Regions from separate parts of the Arthrobacter sp. 05N429 genome, predicted to be linked through region 2. Evidence: predicted binding sites of a transcription regulator. Region 2 holds the regulator's gene; the other holds the start of a gene.
The links. Region 2 encodes LexA, which represses DNA repair genes until DNA is damaged. Its sites were predicted from a motif close to TCGAACANNTGTTCGA; they were not measured.

Region 1: a site for LexA is predicted at 2,710-2,725, ahead of uvrA (excinuclease ABC subunit UvrA). Genes of this name have one in related genera too.

What each region holds. Positions count from the first base shown of each region.
Region 1 is NZ_JBFTMQ010000003.1:329,672-340,142, forward strand. It holds gene uvrA (excinuclease ABC subunit UvrA) at 1-2,563, opposite strand, end outside; gene AC1DF4_RS08485 (GntR family transcriptional regulator) at 2,785-3,186, opposite strand; gene AC1DF4_RS08490 (ABC transporter ATP-binding protein) at 3,183-5,036, opposite strand; gene AC1DF4_RS08495 (ABC transporter ATP-binding protein) at 5,147-6,859, opposite strand; gene AC1DF4_RS08500 (trans-aconitate 2-methyltransferase) at 7,025-7,804, opposite strand; gene AC1DF4_RS08505 (DEAD/DEAH box helicase) at 7,936-10,471, shown strand, end outside.
Region 2 is NZ_JBFTMQ010000005.1:193,287-203,757, forward strand. It holds gene AC1DF4_RS11680 (class I SAM-dependent methyltransferase) at 1-212, opposite strand, end outside; gene hflX (GTPase HflX) at 691-2,259, shown strand; gene AC1DF4_RS11690 (ATP-dependent DNA helicase) at 2,252-4,453, shown strand; gene lexA (transcriptional repressor LexA) at 4,596-5,345, opposite strand; gene AC1DF4_RS11700 (LysM peptidoglycan-binding domain-containing protein) at 5,687-6,121, shown strand; gene AC1DF4_RS11705 (histidinol-phosphate transaminase) at 6,248-7,366, shown strand; gene hisB (imidazoleglycerol-phosphate dehydratase HisB) at 7,430-8,056, shown strand; gene hisH (imidazole glycerol phosphate synthase subunit HisH) at 8,053-8,865, shown strand; gene AC1DF4_RS11720 (hypothetical protein) at 8,866-9,024, shown strand; gene priA (bifunctional 1-(5-phosphoribosyl)-5-((5-phosphoribosylamino)methylideneamino)imidazole-4-carboxamide isomerase/phosphoribosylanthranilate isomerase PriA) at 9,077-9,823, shown strand; gene AC1DF4_RS11730 (SseB family protein) at 9,837-10,471, shown strand, end outside.

The DNA of each region.
Region 1 (10,471 bases), on a different contig from region 2:
CGTTGGAGCGCTTCTGCAGCTCCGCCGCGAGCTTGACGCGCTGGGCCTCGCCGCCGGAAAGCGTGGTGGCGGGCTGGCCCAGCCGGACGTAGCCGAGTCCGACGTCGACGAGGGTGCTGAGGTGCCGGGCGATCGGCGAGTAGGCCGCGAAGAACTCGGCGCCTTCCTCGATCGGCATGTTCAGGACATCGGCGATCGTTTTGCCCTTGTAGTGGACTTCCAGCGTTTCGCGGTTGTACCGGGCGCCATGGCACACCTCGCAGGGCACGTAGACGTCCGGCAGGAAGTTCATCTCGATCTTCAGGGTGCCGTCGCCGGAACACGCCTCGCAGCGGCCGCCCTTGACGTTGAAGGAGAACCGGCCCGGCAGGTAACCGCGGACCTTGGCCTCGGTGGTGTCGGCGAAGAGTTTGCGGATGTTGTCAAAGACGCCGGTGTAGGTGGCCGGGTTGGACCGCGGTGTGCGGCCGATGGGGCTTTGGTCGACATGGACCACCTTGTCGAGGTGTTCGAGGCCCTGGATGGACTTGTGCCGTCCGGCCACCTGCTTGGCGCCGTTGAGCTTGTTCGCCAGGACCTTGTAAAGGATCTCGTTGACCAGGGTGGACTTGCCTGAGCCGCTGACGCCGGTGACGGCGGTGAAGAGTCCCAGCGGGAACGTGGCATCCACGTTCAGAAGATTGTGCTCCTTGGCTCCGACCACCTTGAGCTCGCGCTTTTTGTCGTATTTGCGCCGCTTCTTCGGGATCTCGATCCGCTTCCGGCCGGACAGGTAGTCTCCAGTGAGCGACTCGGTGTTCTCGAGCAGCTCCTTGTACGAGCCGGAGTGCACCACCATGCCGCCGTGTTCGCCGGCGCCCGGTCCGATGTCCACCACCCAGTCGGCCTCGTGGATGGTGTCCTCGTCGTGTTCCACCACGATCAGGGTGTTCCCGAGGTCGCGCAGCCGGGTGAGGGTCTCGATGAGGCGGCGGTTGTCGCGCTGGTGCAGGCCGATGGACGGCTCATCCAGGACGTAGAGCACACCCACGAGGCCGGAGCCGATCTGGGTGGCCAGCCGGATGCGCTGGGCTTCGCCGCCGGACAGTGTTCCGGAAGGCCGTTCCAGGTTCAGGTACTCCAGGCCGACGTCGAGCAGGAAGGTCAGGCGGGCCTGGATCTCCTTGAGGACCTGGTGGGCGATCTGGGCCTCGCGGCCGGTGAGCACCAGGTTGTCCAGGAAGTGGGCGCATTCGCGCATCGGCAGGGCGGCGACCTCGGCGATCGACTTGGAATTGATCAGCACCGAGAGCGATGCCGGGTTCAGGCGGGCGCCATTGCAGGCCGGGCACGGGATCTGCCGCATGTACTCCTCGTAGCGGTCCCGGGCCTTGTCCGAGTCCGTTTCAAGGTGCTTGCGGTGGACATACTGGATGACACCCTCGAAGCCCGTGCTGTATTTGCGTTCCCGGCCGAAGCGGTTGCGGTACTGCACCACAACCTTGTGGTCCTTGCCGTGCAGCACGGTCTGGCGGATGTCCTCGGAGAGTTTCTCCCAGGGGGTCTTCATCGAGAACCCGAGTTCCTTGGCGAGGCCGCCGAGGAGGCGGTTCCAGTACTCCGTGGTCGCGGTGCCAAGCGACCAGGGCGCTATGGCGCCGTCCGCGAGGGACAGTTCCCCGTTCGGGATGATGAGTTCTTCATCAACTTCCAGTTTGGTGCCGATGCCGCTGCAGGCGGAGCAGGCACCGAAGGGGTTGTTGAAGGAGAACGAGCGCGGTTCAATCTCGTCGATCGCGAGCGGGTGCTCGTTGGGGCAGGCCAGATGCTCGGAAAAGGCCCTGATCCGTTCGGGGTGGTCCTCTTCGAGGTCGACGAACTCGGCCAGAATCCGCCCCTCGGCCAGGCCGAGGGCGGTTTCCACCGAGTCGGTGAGGCGCTGGCTGATGCCGTCCTTGACCACTAGGCGGTCCACGACCACTTCGATGGTGTGTTTGAACTGCTTGCCGAGCTTGGGCGGATCGCTGAGCTGGATCAGTTTGTCGTCGACCCGCGCCCGGGAGTAGCCCTTGGCGGTGAGTTCCTTGAACAGTTCGACGAATTCGCCCTTGCGGCCGCGGACAACGGGGGCCAGGACCTGGAAGCGGGTGCCGTCCGGCAGTTCCAGCAGCTGGTCGACGATCTGCTGCGGGGTCTGCTTCGTGACGGGCTCGCCGCAGACGGGGCAGTGCGGGCGCCCCACGCGGGCCCACAGGAGGCGCATGTAGTCGTAGATCTCGGTGATGGTGCCCACGGTGGAGCGCGGGTTCTTGCTCGTCGATTTCTGGTCGATGGACACCGCGGGCGAGAGCCCTTCGATGAAGTCGACGTCGGGCTTGTCCACCTGGCCCAGGAACTGCCGGGCGTAGGCGGAAAGCGATTCAACGTAGCGGCGCTGGCCCTCGGCGAAGATCGTGTCGAACGCAAGGGAAGACTTGCCCGAGCCCGAGAGACCGGTAAACACGATCATTGAATCGCGCGGCAAATCGAGGTCCACGTTGCGCAGGTTGTGCTCCCGCGCGCCCTTGACGACGAGCCGGGACATGTCCGGTCGTGTCACTGCTGGGCGGGTCTCGACGGCGCGTCCCGGCTTTGGGGAGTCCTTGGGAACGGCACTCTCCGGGACTGCGGCGGGCTGGGTATCAACGGCTGGATCTTCAGCTACGGCTTTAGGCACGCTACCAATGCTAATCGAAAACTTCTTCGAATATCCATTCTCGGCCGTGTCCCGCGCCGGGGACTGCCGGCCGGTGTGTTACCGGCCGGCTACTCGCGGTCGTAGGCGGCGGCGAGCAGCTGCACGGCCTCGGCGAAGCTGGCGCCCTGGGCTTTGGCCGAGGCGGCGAATTCGGCGGCGGCGGCGGAGAGCGAGCTCCAGGCCTCGTCCCGGGCGCACACCACCGTCCCGTTCCGGCCGCGGGTTACCACGACGCCGGCGGCCTCCAGTTCCTTGTAGGCCCGCGCCACAGTGTGCGGAGCGACGGCCAGCTCGCCGGCGAGGCTCCGGACTGCGGGGAGCTTCGTTCCGGGCGCCAGGGTCCCGTTGTCGGCCCGTTCAATGATGTTGAGCCGGAGCTGTTCAAACAGTGGGACGGTGCTGCCCGGATTGGGCCGCCATGTGCCGGGGAAGGGTGTCACTGATGTTGCTGATGTGTCACTGGTCGTCACTGTCCGGGCTCCTGGGCACTCTTGCGCTGTTCGCGGCGGGCGAACTGCGCCTCGTACAATTCCACGTAGAGCCCGCACTTGGCCATCAATTGCTGATGGGTCCCCTGTTCAACGATCCGTCCTTGGTCCATGACCAGAATTAGATCAGCGTCCCGCACGGTGGACAAGCGGTGGGCAATGACGAAGCTGGTGCGGCCGCGCCGGAGCCGTTGCATCGCCTGCCGGATCTGCAGTTCGGTGCGGCTGTCGACGGAGCTGGTGGCTTCATCGAGGATCAGGATGCTGCGCCCGGCCAGGTGCGCCCTGGCGATGGAAATGAGCTGGCGCTGGCCGCGGCTCAGCGAGTCGCCGTCGTTGCCGAGCATGGTGGCGTAGCCGCCGGGCAGGGACCGGACGAACTGGTCCACATGGCTGGCCTGCGCCGCGGCAACAATATCCGCTTCGCTAGCGCCGGGGCGGCCGTACTCAATGTTGTCCCGGATGCTGCCGGTGAACAGCCAGGCGTCCTGCAGGACCGTTCCGAACCTGGCCCGCAATTCATCCCGGGACAGTTCAGCGATGTCCGTGCCGTCGGCGGTGATCCGGCCGGAATCCAGTTCGTAGAAGCGCATCAGGAGGTTCACCACGGTGGTCTTGCCGGCCCCGGTGTGGCCCACGATGGCCACGGTCTGCCCGGGTTCGACGGTGAAGGACAAATCCCGGACCACCGGCGAGCCGGGACTGTAGCCGAAGGTGACATGTTCAAAGGCGACCCGGCCGGAGACCTGGCCGGCGGTGCCGGCCGGGTCCGCCACGGACGGCGGTGCGCCTGAGCCAGCGCCGGTGACGCCGGGCTCCGCCGGGATCTCCGGCGCGTCAAGGAGTTCGAAGACCCGCCCGGCCGAAACGAGGCAGGACTGCATCAGGGTGAGCATGCCGCCAATCTGCCCCATCGGCTGGCTGAAGAGCCGGGTGAACTGGATGAAGGCCTGGAGGCCTCCGATGGTCATGGCGCCGGCCAGGACCTGGAGCGCGCCGACGACGGCAACGGCGATGTAGTTGAGGTTGGACACAAAGACCATCAGGGGCTGAACTACGCCGGAAACGTACTGGGCGCGGGCGCTGGCCCGGCACAGCTTGTCGTTGCCTTCCTTGAAACTGGCAGCGGCGGCATCCTGCCGCCCGAAGGCCTTGAGGACCTCGTGGCCGGTGAAGAATTCTTCCAGCTGGGCGTGCAGTTCGCCCGTGCTTCCCCACTGCTCGGTGAAATGGGCCTGGGACTTCCTGGCCACGAGGACGGTGATGAGCATGGACACCGGTACGGAGACCAGCGCAACCAGGGCCAGAACCGGGGAGAGCCACAGCATCATGGCCAACGCCCCGGAGAGCATCAGCAGCGACATGATCAGCTGGTTGAGGAGCTGGTTCAGGGCCTGGGCGATGTTGTCGACGTCGTTGGTGGCGCGGCTCAGCACGTCCCCGCGGTGCTGCTCATCAAAATGGCTGGAGGGCAGCACCTGCAGTTTGGCCTCCACCGAGGCCCGGAGCCCGTAGCCGAGGCGCTGGACGGCGACGGCTGTCAGGGTGCCCTGGATCCAGCTGAAGACGGAGGCCCCCAGGTACATAACGGACACCCCCGCCAGCAGTGCGGCGAGCATTTCCTCATTGAAGGATCCCCCGACCACACCCGCAACCACGACGTCGGTGGCGTCACCCAGGACTTTCGGCGCCGCCACGTTGAGTACCACGAACGCGCACGTGGCGGCGATGACTCCCACCATCCGCCACTTGGACGGCCGCAGCAGCCCGAGCAGCCGCCCGGCGGTCCGCCAGCGGAACAGGCTGCCCTTCGGAGCCTCCTCCTGGGCCATCACCGGGAGGGACTGGCTGCGGCCGCCGGACGGGGTGTCCACCAGGGGCTGGTCTTTGGCGTCGCGGACGGCAGGGGCATCGGTGCCGGCGTCGAGCGCCTGTTCCGGGGTCACAGGGTTTCCTCCAGCACCAGCTGGGAGGCGGCGATTTCCCGGTAGCTCGCCGAGGATTCCATCAGCTGGTGATGTGTTCCCTGCGCCACCAGCCGGCCGTCCTCAAGGACCAGGATCAGGCCCGCGTCCACGATCGTCGCCACCCGTTCGGCGACAACCAGGACGGTGGCCGTTCGCAGCAGCGGCGCCATGGCCTCGCGGAGCCGGTAGTCGGTGCCGTAGTCCAGTGCCGAGAAGCTGTCGTCGAACAAGTACACGGGAGCCTCCCGGAGCAGGGCGCGTGCGATGCACAGGCGCTGCCGCTGCCCGCCCGAGAAATTCGTGCCGCCCTGGCTCACCGGCGCCTCCAGTCCCAGCGGCAGCTTCCGCACAAACTCCTCCGCCTGCGCGCTGCCCAGCACACGCCACAGGTCCTCATCCGTCGCCGACGGGGCGGCCATCCGCAGGTTCCCGGCAAGCGTCCCGGAGAACAGATAGGAATGCTGGGGTACGACGGCGATCAGGCTCCGCAAAGTGTCCAGCGGCAGGCTCCGCACATCGCAGCCGCCGATGCTGATCTTCCCGCCGGTAGCGGCGAGGAACCTGGGCAACAGGTTTAGGAGGGTGCTTTTGCCACTGCCGGTGGCGCCGATGACGGCTGTCACGGTCCCGGGAACGGCCGTGAAGCTGACCCCGTCCAGGACCGGAGCCTCGGCGCCGGGATATGCGAAGGAGACGTTCCGGAACTGCACTGCGTGGCCCTCGGGTGTGGCGCCGCCCGCGCCGTCCGTGATCGCCGGCGCCGTGTCGAGGACCGCCTGGATCCGCTCCGCGCAGGCTGCCGCCCGCGGGGCTGTCATAAAGACGTACATGGCCATCATGATCGCGATCAGGATCTGCAGGATATAGGCGATGAACGCCGTCAAGGCGCCCAGCCGCATCTCGCCTGCCTGGATCCGGTGTCCGCCGAACCAGACCACACCGACAGAGGACAGATTGACCACCAGCATGATCAGCGGCATCATTCCGGCGACCAGCAGTGCGGACCGCAGGTTGTTCTTCGTCAGGTCCTTGTTGAGCGAGTCGAAGCGCCGGATTTCGTACCTCTGGCGGACAAAGCCGCGGATGACATTGGCGCCGATGATCTGCTCACGCAGCATCCGGCTGGTCCGGTCGATGAGTTCCTGGCCCTGCCGGTAGAGAGGCACGAGCCGCCGGACGATCAGGATCATGATGACAGCGAGCACCGGGATCACAGCGACCACGATTCCGGACAAGGCGATGTCCTGGTGCAGGGCCAACACGATCCCGCCGATAAAGATCGCCGGCGCGGCGACCAGCATCGTGAACACGAGGACCACGAGGTTCTGGATCTGCGCGACATCGTTGGTGGCCCGCGTCACCAGGCTGGCAGCGCCGAACGCCGCGACTTCCTGGGAGGACATGGCCTGCACCTTGGCGAACAGCTCTGCGCGAAGTTCCCGGCCCAGCTCCATGGCCGCGACGGCGCCCAGATAACCGGCGGCGATGGCCGCGACCACCTGCACCAGGGCGATCGCGGCCATCCAGGACCCCAGCCGCAGGATCGCCGGGACGTCCCCGCCGACGATGCCGTCATCGATGATGGCCGCGTTCAGGGTGGGAAGGAGGAGGCTGGCAGTGGTCTGCACCAGCTGCAGGAGCACGATGGCGAGCACGGTCCCTTTGTGGGCGGCTAACAGCCGGCCCATCAGGCCAATAAGCACCGATCCTCCATCGCTAATTCAGGGCATGGATTCAGCTTCGCGACTGCAGCGGCCCCCACGCTGCCCCGACATTGTAAGCACGATCACACAGTGCTCTGTTGTCACACGTCGGCCGGCCGCTGGAACCGGTCCGGAAGGAGCGGCCGCGGGTCATTCCCGCTTGCGGGCAACGGCGAAGATCCGGCGGAACGGGAACACGGTGCCGTGCGGGCCGGCCGGGTATGCCAGGGCCAGCTGCGCCGAGTATTCGGCTTCGAAATCGCGGGCGTCCGGGGCGGACAGGGCGGCCAGCACCGGCCGGAGTCCGGTGCCGCGCACCCACTCCAGCACGGGATTTTCGCCGCGGAGCTGCTGGTAGTAAGTGGTCTCCCACACGTCCGCGTCGCAGCCGGCGTCGAGCATGATCTTCAAATACTCATCCGGTTCGCCCACGACGTCGTCGTGGCGCAGCACACCGGCGAGCCGGCCCGCCCACTCCGCGGACTCCGCCAGTCCGCGCATCAGTGCGTGCGAGGGTGCGTTGAAGTTGCCGGGGACCTGCAACGCGAACCAGGCGCCGGGCTTGAGCGCCGCGAGCCAGCGGGCCAGCAGGTCCCGGTGGCCGGGCACCCATTGCAGGGCGGCGTTGGTGACGACGACGTCGGTCCCGGCAGAGGGCATCCAGCCGGCGATGTCCGCCAGGCCGAAGGAAAGGTGGGGCAGCCGGTGGGTGTGCACCGCAGATCGGGCCAGCATTTCCGCGGACGAGTCCAGGCCGGTGACTTCAGCCGCAGGCCAGCGCTCGGCCAGGGTGGCGGTCAGGTTCCCGGGACCGCAGCCGAGGTCGACCACTTGGCGGGGTTCGTCCGCATGGATCCGGGCCGTCAGGTCGAAGTACGGCCGGTCCCGGTAGTCCCCGAACTGCACATACTTGGCGGGATCCCATTTCACGGTGTTTCCTCCAGTTCCCGCTCCTCCAGCCACCGGCAAAGGACGCGACCTCCGAAGCCTATCCCCGGCCGGGACGGCGGCCAAGGAGGCGCGCGCCCGGGGCCGGGCGGCGGCCACTAAGCTGGGGAGCGATGAAACTTGTTGATCAGCTCCCCGCCCCGGCCGCCCGGGTCCCAGGCCGGACAGGCCTCGACCCGGACGAGCTCTACACCCGCTTCGTCGAGTGGACGGAAACCCGCGGGCTGGCCCTGTACACCGCCCAGGACGAGGCCATCATGGAGCTCGCCTCCGGCGCCAACGTCATCCTGGCAACCCCCACCGGCTCCGGTAAATCCCTCGTTGCCATCGCCGTCCACTTCCAGGCCATGGCCCGCGGACAGCGCAGCTACTACACCGCCCCGATCAAGGCCCTCGTCTCGGAGAAATTCTTCGCCCTGTGCGAGATCTTCGGCGCGGAGAACGTCGGAATGATCACCGGCGACTCAGGTGTCAACCAGGACGCCCCGATCATCTGCTGCACCGCGGAGATCCTGGCCAATATCGCGCTCCGCGAAGGCGCCGCCGCCGAGCTCGGCGCCGTCATCATGGACGAATTCCACTTCTACTCCGACCCGCAGCGCGGCTGGGCCTGGCAGGTACCGCTCCTGGAGCTCCCCCAGGCACAGTTCCTGCTGATGTCCGCAACGCTCGGCGACGTCAGCCGCTTCGAAGCCGGCATCACTGAACTGACCGGCCGCCCGACGACGACCGTCAGTTCGGTGGAGCGGCCCATCCCGCTGCACTACTACTACGAGCAGACGCCCGTCCACGAGACACTCGAAGAGCTCCTCGCGACCAGGCAGGTTCCCGTGTACGTCGTGCACTTCAGCCAGGTGGAGGCGATCGACCGGGCCCAGAACCTGATGAGCATCAACGTCTGCACCCGCGAGGAGAAGGACAAGATCGCGGAGCTGATCGCCGGATTCCGCTTCGCCGCGGGTTTCGGCAAGACCCTGAACCGGCTGGTCCGGCACGGCATCGGCGTGCACCACGCCGGCATGCTGCCCAAGTACCGCCGGCTGGTGGAACAGCTCGCCCAGGCGGGGCTGCTCAAGGTCATCTGCGGGACGGACACGCTCGGCGTGGGCATCAACGTCCCCATCCGCACCGTGCTGCTCACCGCGCTGAGCAAGTACGACGGCGTCCGCACCCGGCTCCTGAACTCCCGCGAATTCCACCAGATCGCCGGCCGCGCCGGACGGGCCGGCTACGACACCGCCGGGACCGTTGTGGTGCAGGCCCCGGAGCACGTCACGGAGAACGTCAAGGCGATGGCCAAGGCCACAGCGAAGTTCGGCGACGACCAGAAAAAGCTCCGCCAGGTGGTCAAGAAGAAGCCGCCGGAGGGCTTCGTGTCCTGGGGCGAACCGACCTACTCACGCCTCGTGGAGTCCGTGCCGGATCCCCTGACCTCAAGCTTCACCGTGACCCACGCGATGTTGATGAACCTGATGGAACGGCCGGGAGATCCGTTCAAGGCCGCCCGCCGCCTGCTCACCGAGAACCACGAGCCGCGCTCGTCCCAGCTGCAGCTCATGAAGAAGGCCCTCGGGATCTACCGCGAACTGCTGGCCGCCGGCGTCGTGGAACGCATCCCGCCTGAGGAGCAGGGCGCGGACGGCCGCACGGTCCGCCTGACCGTCCATCTGCAGGCCAACTTCGCCTTGAACCAGCCGCTGTCCCCCTTCGCCCTGGCGGCGCTGGAACTGCTGGATCCGGAGTCGCCGTCGTACGCCCTGGACGTCGTGTCCGTGATCGAGTCGACGCTGGAGAAGCCCCGGCAGATCCTGTCCGCGCAGCTGAAGAAGGCGCGCGGCGAGGCGGTCGCCGCGATGAAGGCGGACGGCATCGACTACGACCAGCGCATGGCCATGCTGGACGAGGTCACCTACCCGCAGCCGCTCGCGGAGCTCCTCGGCGAGGCCTTCGATGTCTACCGCCGGGCCGCCCCGTGGATCGGTGATTTTGAGCTTGCGCCCAAGTCGGTGGTCCGGGACATGTACGAGCGGGCGATGAACTTCGGCGAGTTCGTCCAGTTCTACGGACTGGCCCGGTCCGAGGGCATTGTGCTGCGCTATCTCGCCGACGGCTTCAAGGCCCTGCGGCAGACCGTCCCGCAGGACGCCCTCCGCGAAGACCTGGAAGACCTCATCGCGTGGCTCGGCGAACTGGTCCGCCAGGTCGACTCCAGCCTGCTGGATGAGTGGGAGGAGCTCACCTCCGGCAAGGCGCCGACGCCGCACGATGCTCCCCCGCCGCCGCCGCCGTCGCTGACCTCCAACGTCCGGGCGTTCCGGGTCATGGTCCGCAACGAGATGTTCCGCCGGGTGGAGCTCTTCGCGGACGAGGACGCGACTGCCCTCGCCGAGCTCGACGCCGGTTCCGGCTGGGATGCCGAGCGCTGGGAAGACGTGCTGGATGACTACTTCGACGAACACGACGACATCGGCACCGGCCCCGACGCCCGCGGCCCCGGCCTGCTGATGATCACCGAGGAACCCGGGACGTGGAAGGTGCGGCAGATCTTCGAGGACCCGGCCGGGAACCACGACTGGGGCATTTCCGCGGAGGTTGACCTCGCGGCATCCGACGAGACCGGCACCGCCGTCGTGCGTGTCACGGATGTGA
Region 2 (10,471 bases):
CCCCAGCCGCAACCAATGTCCAGCAGCGTCCCCTGCGGCGCCGGGGATGGGGCCTCGGCCAGCAGCACAGCCGTGCCCTTGTCGATGCCGTCCGGGCTGAAGATACCCGAGGACGTCTGCAGTTGCCGCGTGGCACCGGCAAGCTCCACGGTCAGTGGCTTGCGGGTGAACGGCCCAGAGGGCTGGGCGCTGAAATAGTGTGCAGACTCCATAACTGGCTAGATTAGTTGGCCGCCGGCCCCTAGAGGAAACCGCGGCGACCGGCCGGGGCCAGCCGTGCCGTCTGCTAGTGTTAAAAACATGTTCTTGAACTTCAAGTAGCCGGCACGGGCCTTCCATTCTTCACCGGAGTCCCGTCCCCGCAGCGACGCAGGTAGTTACCTTCCGCTCAGTGCGCCACCCGTGATGATCCCGAAATGGATTTCGCCGCTGGCGCCCGAACCACTTGGAGTTTGGCAGCGCTCACTGGAGCCCGGCCGGGCGGAACAACTCCCTCCTCAAGGCAGTACCCATGCCTGTTCCCTCCCCGTTCCCACCGCTCCGGCCCGGAGCCCACCCTGCCCCCGGCACCGCTGCCGCAGGCATCCCAGGAGGCCATGAATGACCAATAGTCGTCAGCCCAGCGCGAATACCGCCCCGCACAGCACCGATCGGCACTATTCTGAAACTGCCGAACCTCTAAAGGAGACCATGACCAGCCAGCCCAACACCGGACCCGATTCAGCATCCCAGGACATGAGTCCTGCGGAAATCCAGGCTGTCATCGACCGGATCCTCGCCAAGGACACCCCTGCCCGGAAGGCAGCCCCGGCCGCCGGTGAGCCCGCCTCGGTGCTCGGCAAAGCGCAGGCGATCTCCCGGCTGGACGAGGAGCACAGCACCTACGACGGCGACCAGCAGGACCTCGAGGAACGGCACGCCCTGCGCCGCACCGCCGGGCTGTCTACCGAGCTCGAAGACGTCACCGAAGTCGAATACCGTCAGCTGCGGCTCGAGCGAGTCGTGCTGGCCGGCCTCTGGACTGAAGGCACCCTTGCCGACGCCGAGAACTCCCTCCGCGAACTCGCCGCCCTCGCCGAGACCGCCGGCTCGGAAGTCCTCGACGGTATTGTCCAACGCCGCCAAAAGCCCGATCCGGGCACCTTCCTCGGCTCCGGCAAGGCCCAGGAACTCAAGGACATCGTGATGTCCACCGGCGCGGACACCGTCGTCGTCGACGCCGAACTGGCGCCGTCCCAGCGTCGCAGCCTCGAAGACATCGTCAAGGTCAAGGTCATCGACCGCACAGCCCTGATCCTGGACATCTTTGCCCAGCACGCCAAGAGCCGCGAGGGCAAGGCCCAGGTGGAACTGGCCCAGCTCGAATACCTGCTCCCGCGCCTGCGCGGCTGGGGTGACTCGATGTCCCGCCAGGCCGGTGGCCAGGTGGGCGGTGCCGGTGCGGGTATGGGATCGCGTGGTCCCGGTGAAACCAAGATCGAACTGGACCGCCGCCGGATCCGCACCCGGATGGCCAAGCTGCGGCGTGAAATCGCCGCGATGAAGCCGGCCCGGGAGACTAAGCGCGCCAACCGCCGTCGTAATTCCGTGCCGTCCGTGGCGATCGCCGGGTACACCAACGCCGGCAAGTCCTCGCTCCTGAACCGGCTGACCGACGCCGGTGTCCTGGTGGAGAACGCCCTGTTCGCCACCCTGGACCCGACGGTCCGCAAGGCCGAAACCTCGGACGGGCTGGGCTACACCCTTGCCGACACCGTGGGCTTCGTCCGGTCGCTGCCCACCCAGCTCGTGGAGGCTTTCCGCTCCACCCTGGAGGAAGTCGCCGATGCGGACCTGATCCTGCACGTCGTGGACGTCTCGCACCCGGATCCGGAAGGCCAGATCGCCGCCGTCCGCAAGGTGTTCAGCGAAGTCGACGCCCGCAAGGTGCCCGAAATCATCGTCCTGAACAAGGCCGACGCCGCGGATCCTTTCGTGATCGAACGGCTCAAGCAGCGCGAACCGCGCCACGTGGTGGTGTCGGCACGCACCGGCGCAGGCATCCCGGAGCTGCTCAAGGCCATCAGCGAAGGCATTCCGCGGCCCAGCGTGAAGCTGGAGCTGATGATCCCGTACAACCGCGGGGACCTGCTCAGCAAGCTGCATGAGACCGACGCCGAGATCCTCAGCCTTGAGCACGAGGAAGCGGGCACCCGCGCCGTCGTGATGGTGCGCGAGGGATTTGCCGCTGAACTGGATTCGTTCATCAGCAATGACTGAGGCAGCGGTGACCGGGGCGGACACAGGCACGGGCGACCCGGCGGGGGACCCGGTAGCGGGGCACACCGCAACAGAAGACATAGCAACAGAGGGCACTGCAACAGAAGGCACAGCGGAGACTGAATCCGCCGGACAACCCTCGGCACGTTCGGGCGGCAGGACCGGCGGGGAGTTCGTCATCGAACTCCTCGACCGGGCCGTGTCCGGCATGGGCGGCCAGAGCCGCGACGGCCAGCACGAAATGGCCCGGCAGGTGGCGCAGGCTATTGACAGCGGCGACCACCTGCTCGTCCAGGCCGGCACCGGCACCGGCAAGTCCCTTGCCTACCTGATTCCGCTGATCGCCCATTCGCTCGTCAGCGACAAGCCCACCCTGGTCTCCACCGCGACCCTGGCCCTGCAGACCCAGATCGTGGGCCGCGACCTGCCCCGGCTGCTGAAGACCATCACCCCGGCGCTCGACCGGCCCGTCAAGGTCGCCCTCGTCAAGGGCCGGTCCAACTATGTGTGCCGCCACAAGCTCGAAGGCGGCTTCCCCTCGGAAGAACCGTCGGAGGGCCAGCTCTTCTCGCTCGGCGAGGACACCTCCGTGCCGCACTTCGCCGCGGCCATGGGCGGGCCGTCCTCCCAGCTCGGCAAGGAGGTCGTCCGGCTGCGCGAGTGGGCCGAGGACACCGTGACTGGGGACCGCGACGAGCTCCTGCCCGGCGTAACGGACCGCGCGTGGCGGCAGGTCTCCGTCACCTCCATGGAGTGCCTCGGCGCGCAGAAGTGCCCCCTGGCAGCCGAATGCTTCAGCGAACTGGCCCGGCAGAACGCCGCGGACGCCGACGTCGTGGTCACCAACCACGCGATGCTGGCCGTCAGCGCCTTCGAGGGCCTCGCCGTCCTGCCCGAATACGACGTCGTGGTGGTCGATGAAGCCCACGAGCTCCAGGACCGCGTGACCGGCGCCGTGTCCGGCCAGCTTTCTGTCGCCATGGTGCACGCCGCCGCGTCCGGGGCGCGGAAGCACGCCGGCATCACCGTGGACGCATTGAACAACGCCGCATCCAACCTCGAACTTGCCATTGAGGGCGTTCCCAGCGGGCTAATGCCCAACGGCCTCAACAGCGAACAGCTGGACTGCGTGGACCAGCTGCGGGACGCCTGCCGCGCCGCGCTTTCGGATTCCAAAGGGGACAGCGCGAACACGGCCGACGGCGGCCGCCAGCTCGCGCGCTCACGGCTCATGGTGATCCTGGAACTCTGTGAACGGCTGCTGGCAGCACGCGAGAACCGCGAAGTGGTCTGGTTTTCCCGCAACAGCACCTTTGACCCGCAGCAGGGGTACTCCCAGCCGGACGAGTCCGCCCCGGCCTTGGTCAATATCGCCCCGCTCAGTGTTGCCGGACGGCTCCGGGAGGGTCTGTTCGCGGACCACACCGTCATCCTGACCTCGGCCACCCTGGCGATCGGGTCCGCTTTTGAACCGGCTGCCGGCGGCCTCGGTCTGGTGGGTCCTGGCGCCCCGAGCTGGACCGGCGTCGACGTCGGCTCGCCCTTCGAATACCCCAAGCAGGGCATCCTCTACGTTGCCAAGCACCTGCCCAAGCCCGGCCGGGGCACGTCCCCGGAGGCACTCGACGAGCTCGAGAAGCTGATCCGGGCCTCCGGCGGCGGGGCCCTGTGCCTGTTCTCGTCGCGGCGCGCCGCCGAGGACGCTGCCGAGGCACTCCGGCCACGGCTGGACATGAGCATCCTCTGCCAGGGGGATTCCACCATGACGGCGCTGGTGAAGCAGTTCGCCGACGAGCCGGACACCTGCCTCTTCGGCACCATGTCCCTGTGGCAGGGTGTCGACGTGCCGGGGACCTCCTGCCGCCTCGTGGTGATCGACCGGATCCCGTTCCCTCGGCCCGACGATCCCCTGATGACGGCGCGGTCCCGGGCGGTGGCCCAGGCCGGCGGCAACGGCTTCATGAGTGTTTCCGCGACCCACGCTGCCATCCGTCTCGCCCAAGGCGCCGGCAGGCTGATCCGCACCACGACGGACAAGGGAGTGGTGGCTGTGCTGGACTCGCGGCTGTCCACCGAAAGGTACGGGGGATTCCTCCGCGCCGCCCTGCCGCCGTTCTGGCCCACCACGGACCCCGCCATCGCCGTCGCCGCACTTGAGCGGCTCGCGAAGGAATCAGGGCAGCCCGCCACGTAGCCCCGCCGGGTTGGATTCCTGCCGCCCGGGTGCCAGTAACTGGGCGGAAACGCGAAAGGCCCCGTCCGGCGTGAACTGGTCAACGCCGGCGGGGCCCTGTTCGCAGGGACTGGGCAGCTCTGAGCTACTGGGAGGCTGTGTCCTAGAGGGAGCGCAGCACCGAGACAACTTTGCCCATGATGACGGCATGATCGCCGAGAATGGGCTCGTACTGGGTATTCTGCGGCAGCAGCCAGGTGTGGCCGTCACGCTGGCGGAAGGTTTTTACTGTTGCCTCGTCATCCAGCAGGGCGGCCACAATGTCACCGTTGACAGCATCGCCCTGCCTGCGCACCACCACCCAGTCACCGTCGCAGATGGCCGCATCGATCATCGAGTCACCGGCAACCTTGAGCATAAAGAGCTCGCCGTGGCCCACCAGCTGGCGGGGCAGGGGCATAACGTCCTCAACCACCTGGTCGGCCAGGATCGGTCCGCCGGCGGCGATCCGGCCCACCAGCGGCACCATGGCGGTATCCGTGGCACTGGCCAGCTCCGAAACAGACAAGCCGCCGACACTGCGCAGGCCGCTGGACTTCTCGGCGCCTGAAATCTTCGCGGTTCCCTCATCGAGGGTCAACGGCATCAGCACTTCCATGGCCCGGGGGCGCTTGGGATCGCGCCGCAAGTAGCCGAGCTTCTCGAGCTGCGAAAGCTGGTGGGTCACGCTGGAAAGGCTCGCGAGGCCGACCGTGTCGCCGATTTCGCGCATGGACGGCGGGTACCCGTTGTCCGTCACGGAGCGCTGGATGGTCTCCAGAATCTTTTTTTGCCGGACGGTAAGGCTCTTGGGTGGCCGGGCTGCCTGCGGGCTCCGCGGGGTGGCCCTGCCGCCAGTGGCTTGTGCTGCCATGTTCGCCAACGCCTTTCCGTTCCGCCCGGCCGCTGTGGCTGCAGCTGCCGGGAACTTCCGGCCTGAAATGTCAGACCCTGCTGATCAACTGCAGAAGTGGTTGTTCTTTGACTCAAACGTAGGCCAGCCACACAGCTTTTTCAAACATTTGTTCTAGCGAGTCTCGACAATGTTCGTCAATAAGTGCTAAAACAGAACAAGCAAGATTCGAATATGTGTTCTAGTTTGGCGAAGCTCAGTTAGAACAAGTCATTCGTCTCTTTGTTCGAAGGTCAGGCCGGTTGGCGGCGGGTACGTGGAGTACGCCGGGCGGCACAGTATGGTCCAGGAGGGCTCAGTTCATGTCAGCATCAAGCGCGTTTCACGACACTTTCGGCCGCGACGCATTCGGCGACTACGGCCGGCCCGGCAGCGGGACGTCCGGCCAGCCCGGCCCCAGCGGTCGTGCCGAACAGGCAAAGCAGGCGCCGCTGAGGCTCACCCGGCGGGGGCGCTTTGTCTTCATTGGGGTGCCGCTCATCCTGCTGGCCGCGCTGGTTCTCTCTTTCAGCGGATTCCTCAACGCCCCGGCAAAGGCGGCGGACTCTGCCGCCGAGCTGTCGCTGACACCCACAGTCTCGGTAACGGTGCAGCCCGGCGAATCCTTGTGGGCCATCGCCGAGGCTGTGGCGCCTGAACGCGATCCCCGCGACGTCGTCGCCGACATCATCCAGCTGAACAACCTCGAGGCCGCCCGCGTCGTGCCCGGCCAGGCACTCTTCGTCCCGTCCAACTAGTTCTTTCCGTCCAGGTAGCTCATGGGCCCCGTTGTTTGCGCGCCTCGAGGCGTTCTGCGGGCGCACGGCAGCCCCGGTAAGCGTCACAGTTTCTGGGCCCGCAGCGATCTCACTTAAACTGAACAAGTGACTGACCAGCTAGAGCGCCTGAACCGACTTCCCCTCCGGACCAACCTGCGGGGCCTGACCCCCTACGGGGCACCGCAGCTGGACGTCCCCATCCTGCTCAACGTCAACGAGAACACCCACGGCGTCCCGGCCGACGTCCGCGCGGCCATCTCCGAGGCCGTCGCGATTGCCGCCACCGGACTGAACCGCTATCCGGACCGCGAATTCACGGAGCTGCGGGAGGCTCTGGCCGAATACCTCGGGCACGGACTGGCCGCGGACAACATCTGGGCCGCCAACGGCTCCAACGAGGTTCTCCAGCAGATCCTCCAGGCCTTCGGAGGTCCGGGCCGCACCGCCCTTGGTTTCCCTCCCACATACTCCATGTACCCGCTGCTGGCCTCCGGCACGGACACCGGGTACATCGCCGGCGTCCGCGCTGATGACTACGGGCTCAGTGCCGAGTCGGCCGCCCGGCAGGTCCGCGAACTCCAGCCGAACATCGTGTTCCTCTGCTCCCCGAACAACCCCACCGGCACCGGGCTTGGCCTGGACGTCGTCGAGGCTGTCTACGAGGCCGGCGAGGCCAGCCAGACCATCGTGATCGTCGATGAGGCGTACCACGAGTTCGCCCATGACGGCACGCCCAGCGCGCTGACGCTGCTGCCCGGCCGGGAACGGCTGATCGTTTCGCGCACCATGAGCAAGGCCTTCGCTCTTGCCGGAGCCCGTGTCGGCTACATGGCGGCCGCCCCGGAGGTCACCGACGCCCTGCGCCTGGTCCGGCTCCCGTACCACCTCTCGGCCATCACCCAGGCAACAGCCCTGGCCGCCTTGCACCACCGGGTCGCGCTGATGGCCGACGTCGAGGACATCAAGCGGCAGCGCGACAGGATCGTGTCCGAACTGCAGCGGATGGGCCTCAAGCCTGCCGCCTCCGACTCGAACTATGTCTTCTTCGGCGGTCTGGACAACCCGCACGAGGTCTGGCAGGAACTGCTGGATGCCGGTGTGCTCATCCGGGACGTTGGCATTCCCGGGCACCTTCGCGTCACCGCCGGGACTGAGACGGAAACCACAGCCTTCCTCGAAGCCCTCGAGCGGATCCTGGCCGGCCGCGCAGTGCAGCCCGCCTAGACTTAACCCAGGACATCCACCTGCCTGAACGCCGGGCACCGTCGTCATCCAAAGGACACCCACATGAGCACCACCGGATCAACCGCTGCCGAGGGCCGGACCGCACGCATGGAACGGACCACCAGCGAGTCATCGGTGCTGGTCGAGATCAACCTGGACGGCACCGGAGTCTCGGACATCAGCACCTCGGTCCCGTTCTACGACCACATGCTGACGGCGCTGAGCAAGCACTCCCTGATCGACATGACGGTCAAGGCCACCGGCGACACGCACATCGACGTCCACCACACGGTCGAGGATGTTGCCATCACCTTCGGCGAGGTCCTGCGCACCGCCCTCGGGAACAAGGCCGGGATCCGCCGCTTCGGCGAAGCCACGGTGCCCCTCGACGAGGCCCTCGCGCACGCCGTCGTCGATGTCTCCGGCCGCCCGTACCTCGTGCACGGCGGAGAACCGGCCGGTCAGGAGTACCACCTGATCGGCGGACACTTCACCGGTTCCCTCACCCGCCACGTCTTCGAGGCGATCACCCTGCACGCCGGAATCTGCCTGCACATGAACGTCACCGCCGGCCGGGACCCGCACCACATCGTTGAGGCCCAGTTCAAGGCCTTCGCCAGGGCCCTGCGCGCCGCCGTCGAGCCGGATCCCCGCGTCGAGGGCATCCCGTCCACCAAGGGTGCGCTGTGACCGGCAAAGTGCTGAAGGACGGCGCCATCATCGACCCCGACACCGGCGCGAAGCCTGCGTCGCCCGAGGGCAAGCCCACCGTCACGGTCCTCGACTATGGCTCCGGTAACGTCCGCTCCGCCGTCCGCGCCCTCGAGCGTGCCGGTGCCGAGGTGATCCTCAGTTCCAAGCCGCAGGACGTGCTCAACGCCGACGGCCTCGTGGTCCCCGGCGTCGGCGCGTTCGAAACGGTGATGCGCGAGCTCAAAGCCGTCGACGGGATCCGAATGATCGGCCGCCGTGTGGCCGGAGGCCGGCCTGTCCTGGCCATCTGCGTCGGCCTCCAGGTTCTGTTCGAGGCCGGCGTCGAGCACGGCACCGAAGCGGAAGGCATGGGGGAGTGGCCCGGGAAGGTCGAACTCCTTCCCGCCGACGTCGTGCCGCACATGGGCTGGAACACCGTGTCCGTTCCGGAGGGCTCCAGGCTGTTTGCCGGTGTCGAAGACGAGCGCTTCTACTTTGTGCACTCCTACGGGGTCCAGCAGTGGGACTTCGACGTCATCCAGCCGAGGATGACGGCGCCCCTCGTCACCTGGTCAGAGCACGGTGCCCCGTTCATCGCGGCCGTGGAAAACGGCCCGCTGTGCGCCACACAGTTCCACCCCGAAAAGTCCGGCGACGCCGGGGCGCACCTGCTGCGCAACTGGGTTGGGGGTCTGCGGGACCGCTCCCGGGCCGCCGAATCCGCGGCCCCGGACTCAGCGCGCGTAGAAGCCGCGGCGTCCGACGCCACCCCTGCCGACGCCACGCCGGAAGCCGGGACCGCCTAGATGTGGTCCATCGTGCTGATGGGCCTAGCCGGCCTGCTGGTCGGCGGAGCGCTGTCCTTCCGCCAGCAGAAGAGCCCGCGCTGGGTCCAGGCCGTGTTCTACGTCCTGGCCGGGATGGCGCTGCTGGCCGCCTATCTGCTGACCCTGCCTGCCGCCTGACTACCCGCAGCGCCCCGACCACCTGCCGTCCCTGAAGAGCTGAGGATCTACGATGACCACCGAAACCCCGCTGCCCGTGCTGGAGCTGCTGCCCGCCGTCGACGTCGTCGACGGCCAGGCCGTGCGCCTCGTCCAGGGCGAGGCCGGCAGCGAGACGAGCTACGGCACGCCGCTGGAGGCTGCGCTCAACTGGCAGCAGCAGGGGGCCGAATGGGTCCACCTCGTGGACCTCGACGCCGCCTTCGGCCGGGGCTCCAACGCCGAACTGCTCCGCGAAGTGGTCGGCCAGCTGGACATCAAGGTGGAGCTGTCCGGCGGCCTGCGTGACGACGAGTCCCTCGAGAAGGCCCTGGACCTGGGCGTGGCCCGCGTGAACCTGGGCACCGCGGCACTGGAGAACCCCGAGTGGACCGCCCGGGTGATCGAGCGCTTCGGCGACAAGATCGCCGTCGGGCTGGACGTCCGCGGCACCACGCTGGCCGGCCGCGGCTGGACCAAGGAAGGCGGCGACCTCTGGGAGGTCCTCGGGCGCCTCGAGGAGGCCGGCTGCTCCCGCTATGTCGTCACCGACGTCACCAAGGACGGCACCCTCCAGGGCCCCAACGTCGAACTGCTGCGCCAGATGGTGGAAAAGACCGGCAAGCCCGTCGTCGCCTCAGGCGGGATCTCCAGCCTCGAAGACCTCAAGGTCCTGCGTTCCCTCGTGCCGCTCGGCGTCGAAGGCGCCATCGTCGGCAAGGCCCTCTACAACGGCAACTTCACGCTGCCCGAGGCCCTCGACGTCGCCGGCCGCCGCTAGGCAGTCCCGCAGCATGGAGCACCGGCCCGCGGGCGGCAACGCAGCTGACAACCCTGTCCCTTCACGCCAGTTGCCCGGACACATCGCGGCAGCCCTGGCGGGCGCCGGCGGTGCGACCGACTCGGCGGGCCGGCCCTGGGCGGGCCGCAGCCTGTCCGGCGAGGACGCCACGATCCACAACTTCGAGGACGACGACGGCACGGCCGACGCCGGCTACCTCGCCGCGCTGGCTGCCCTCGAAGCGGGCGACGGCGACGAGGCCGCGGTGGTGGCCTCGCTCGCCACGGCGCGGGTGTTTGTGCCGATCCTCGCCACGCTCGCCGAAGAAGGCGAAGGTGCCGGCGGCCTGCACGCCGACAAGCAGGCGGACATGGCGCTCGTAACGCTCAAAGCCCCCGACGGCCGGACTGCGATGCCGGTCTTCACCTCCGCGGCTTCACTCGAGGCCTGGCATCCCGAGGCGCGCCCGGTGGCCGTCTACGCGGCCCGCGCTGCACTGTCCGCGGTCGCTGAGGGGGCGGAACTGCTCGTGCTCGACCCGGGGTCCGCTGTCACCTTTGTGGTGCGCCGGCCCGCGGTGTGGGCCCTTGCCCAGCAGCGGGACTGGACGCCGTCCTACGCTGATCCCGAGCTCGCCCGGGACCTCGG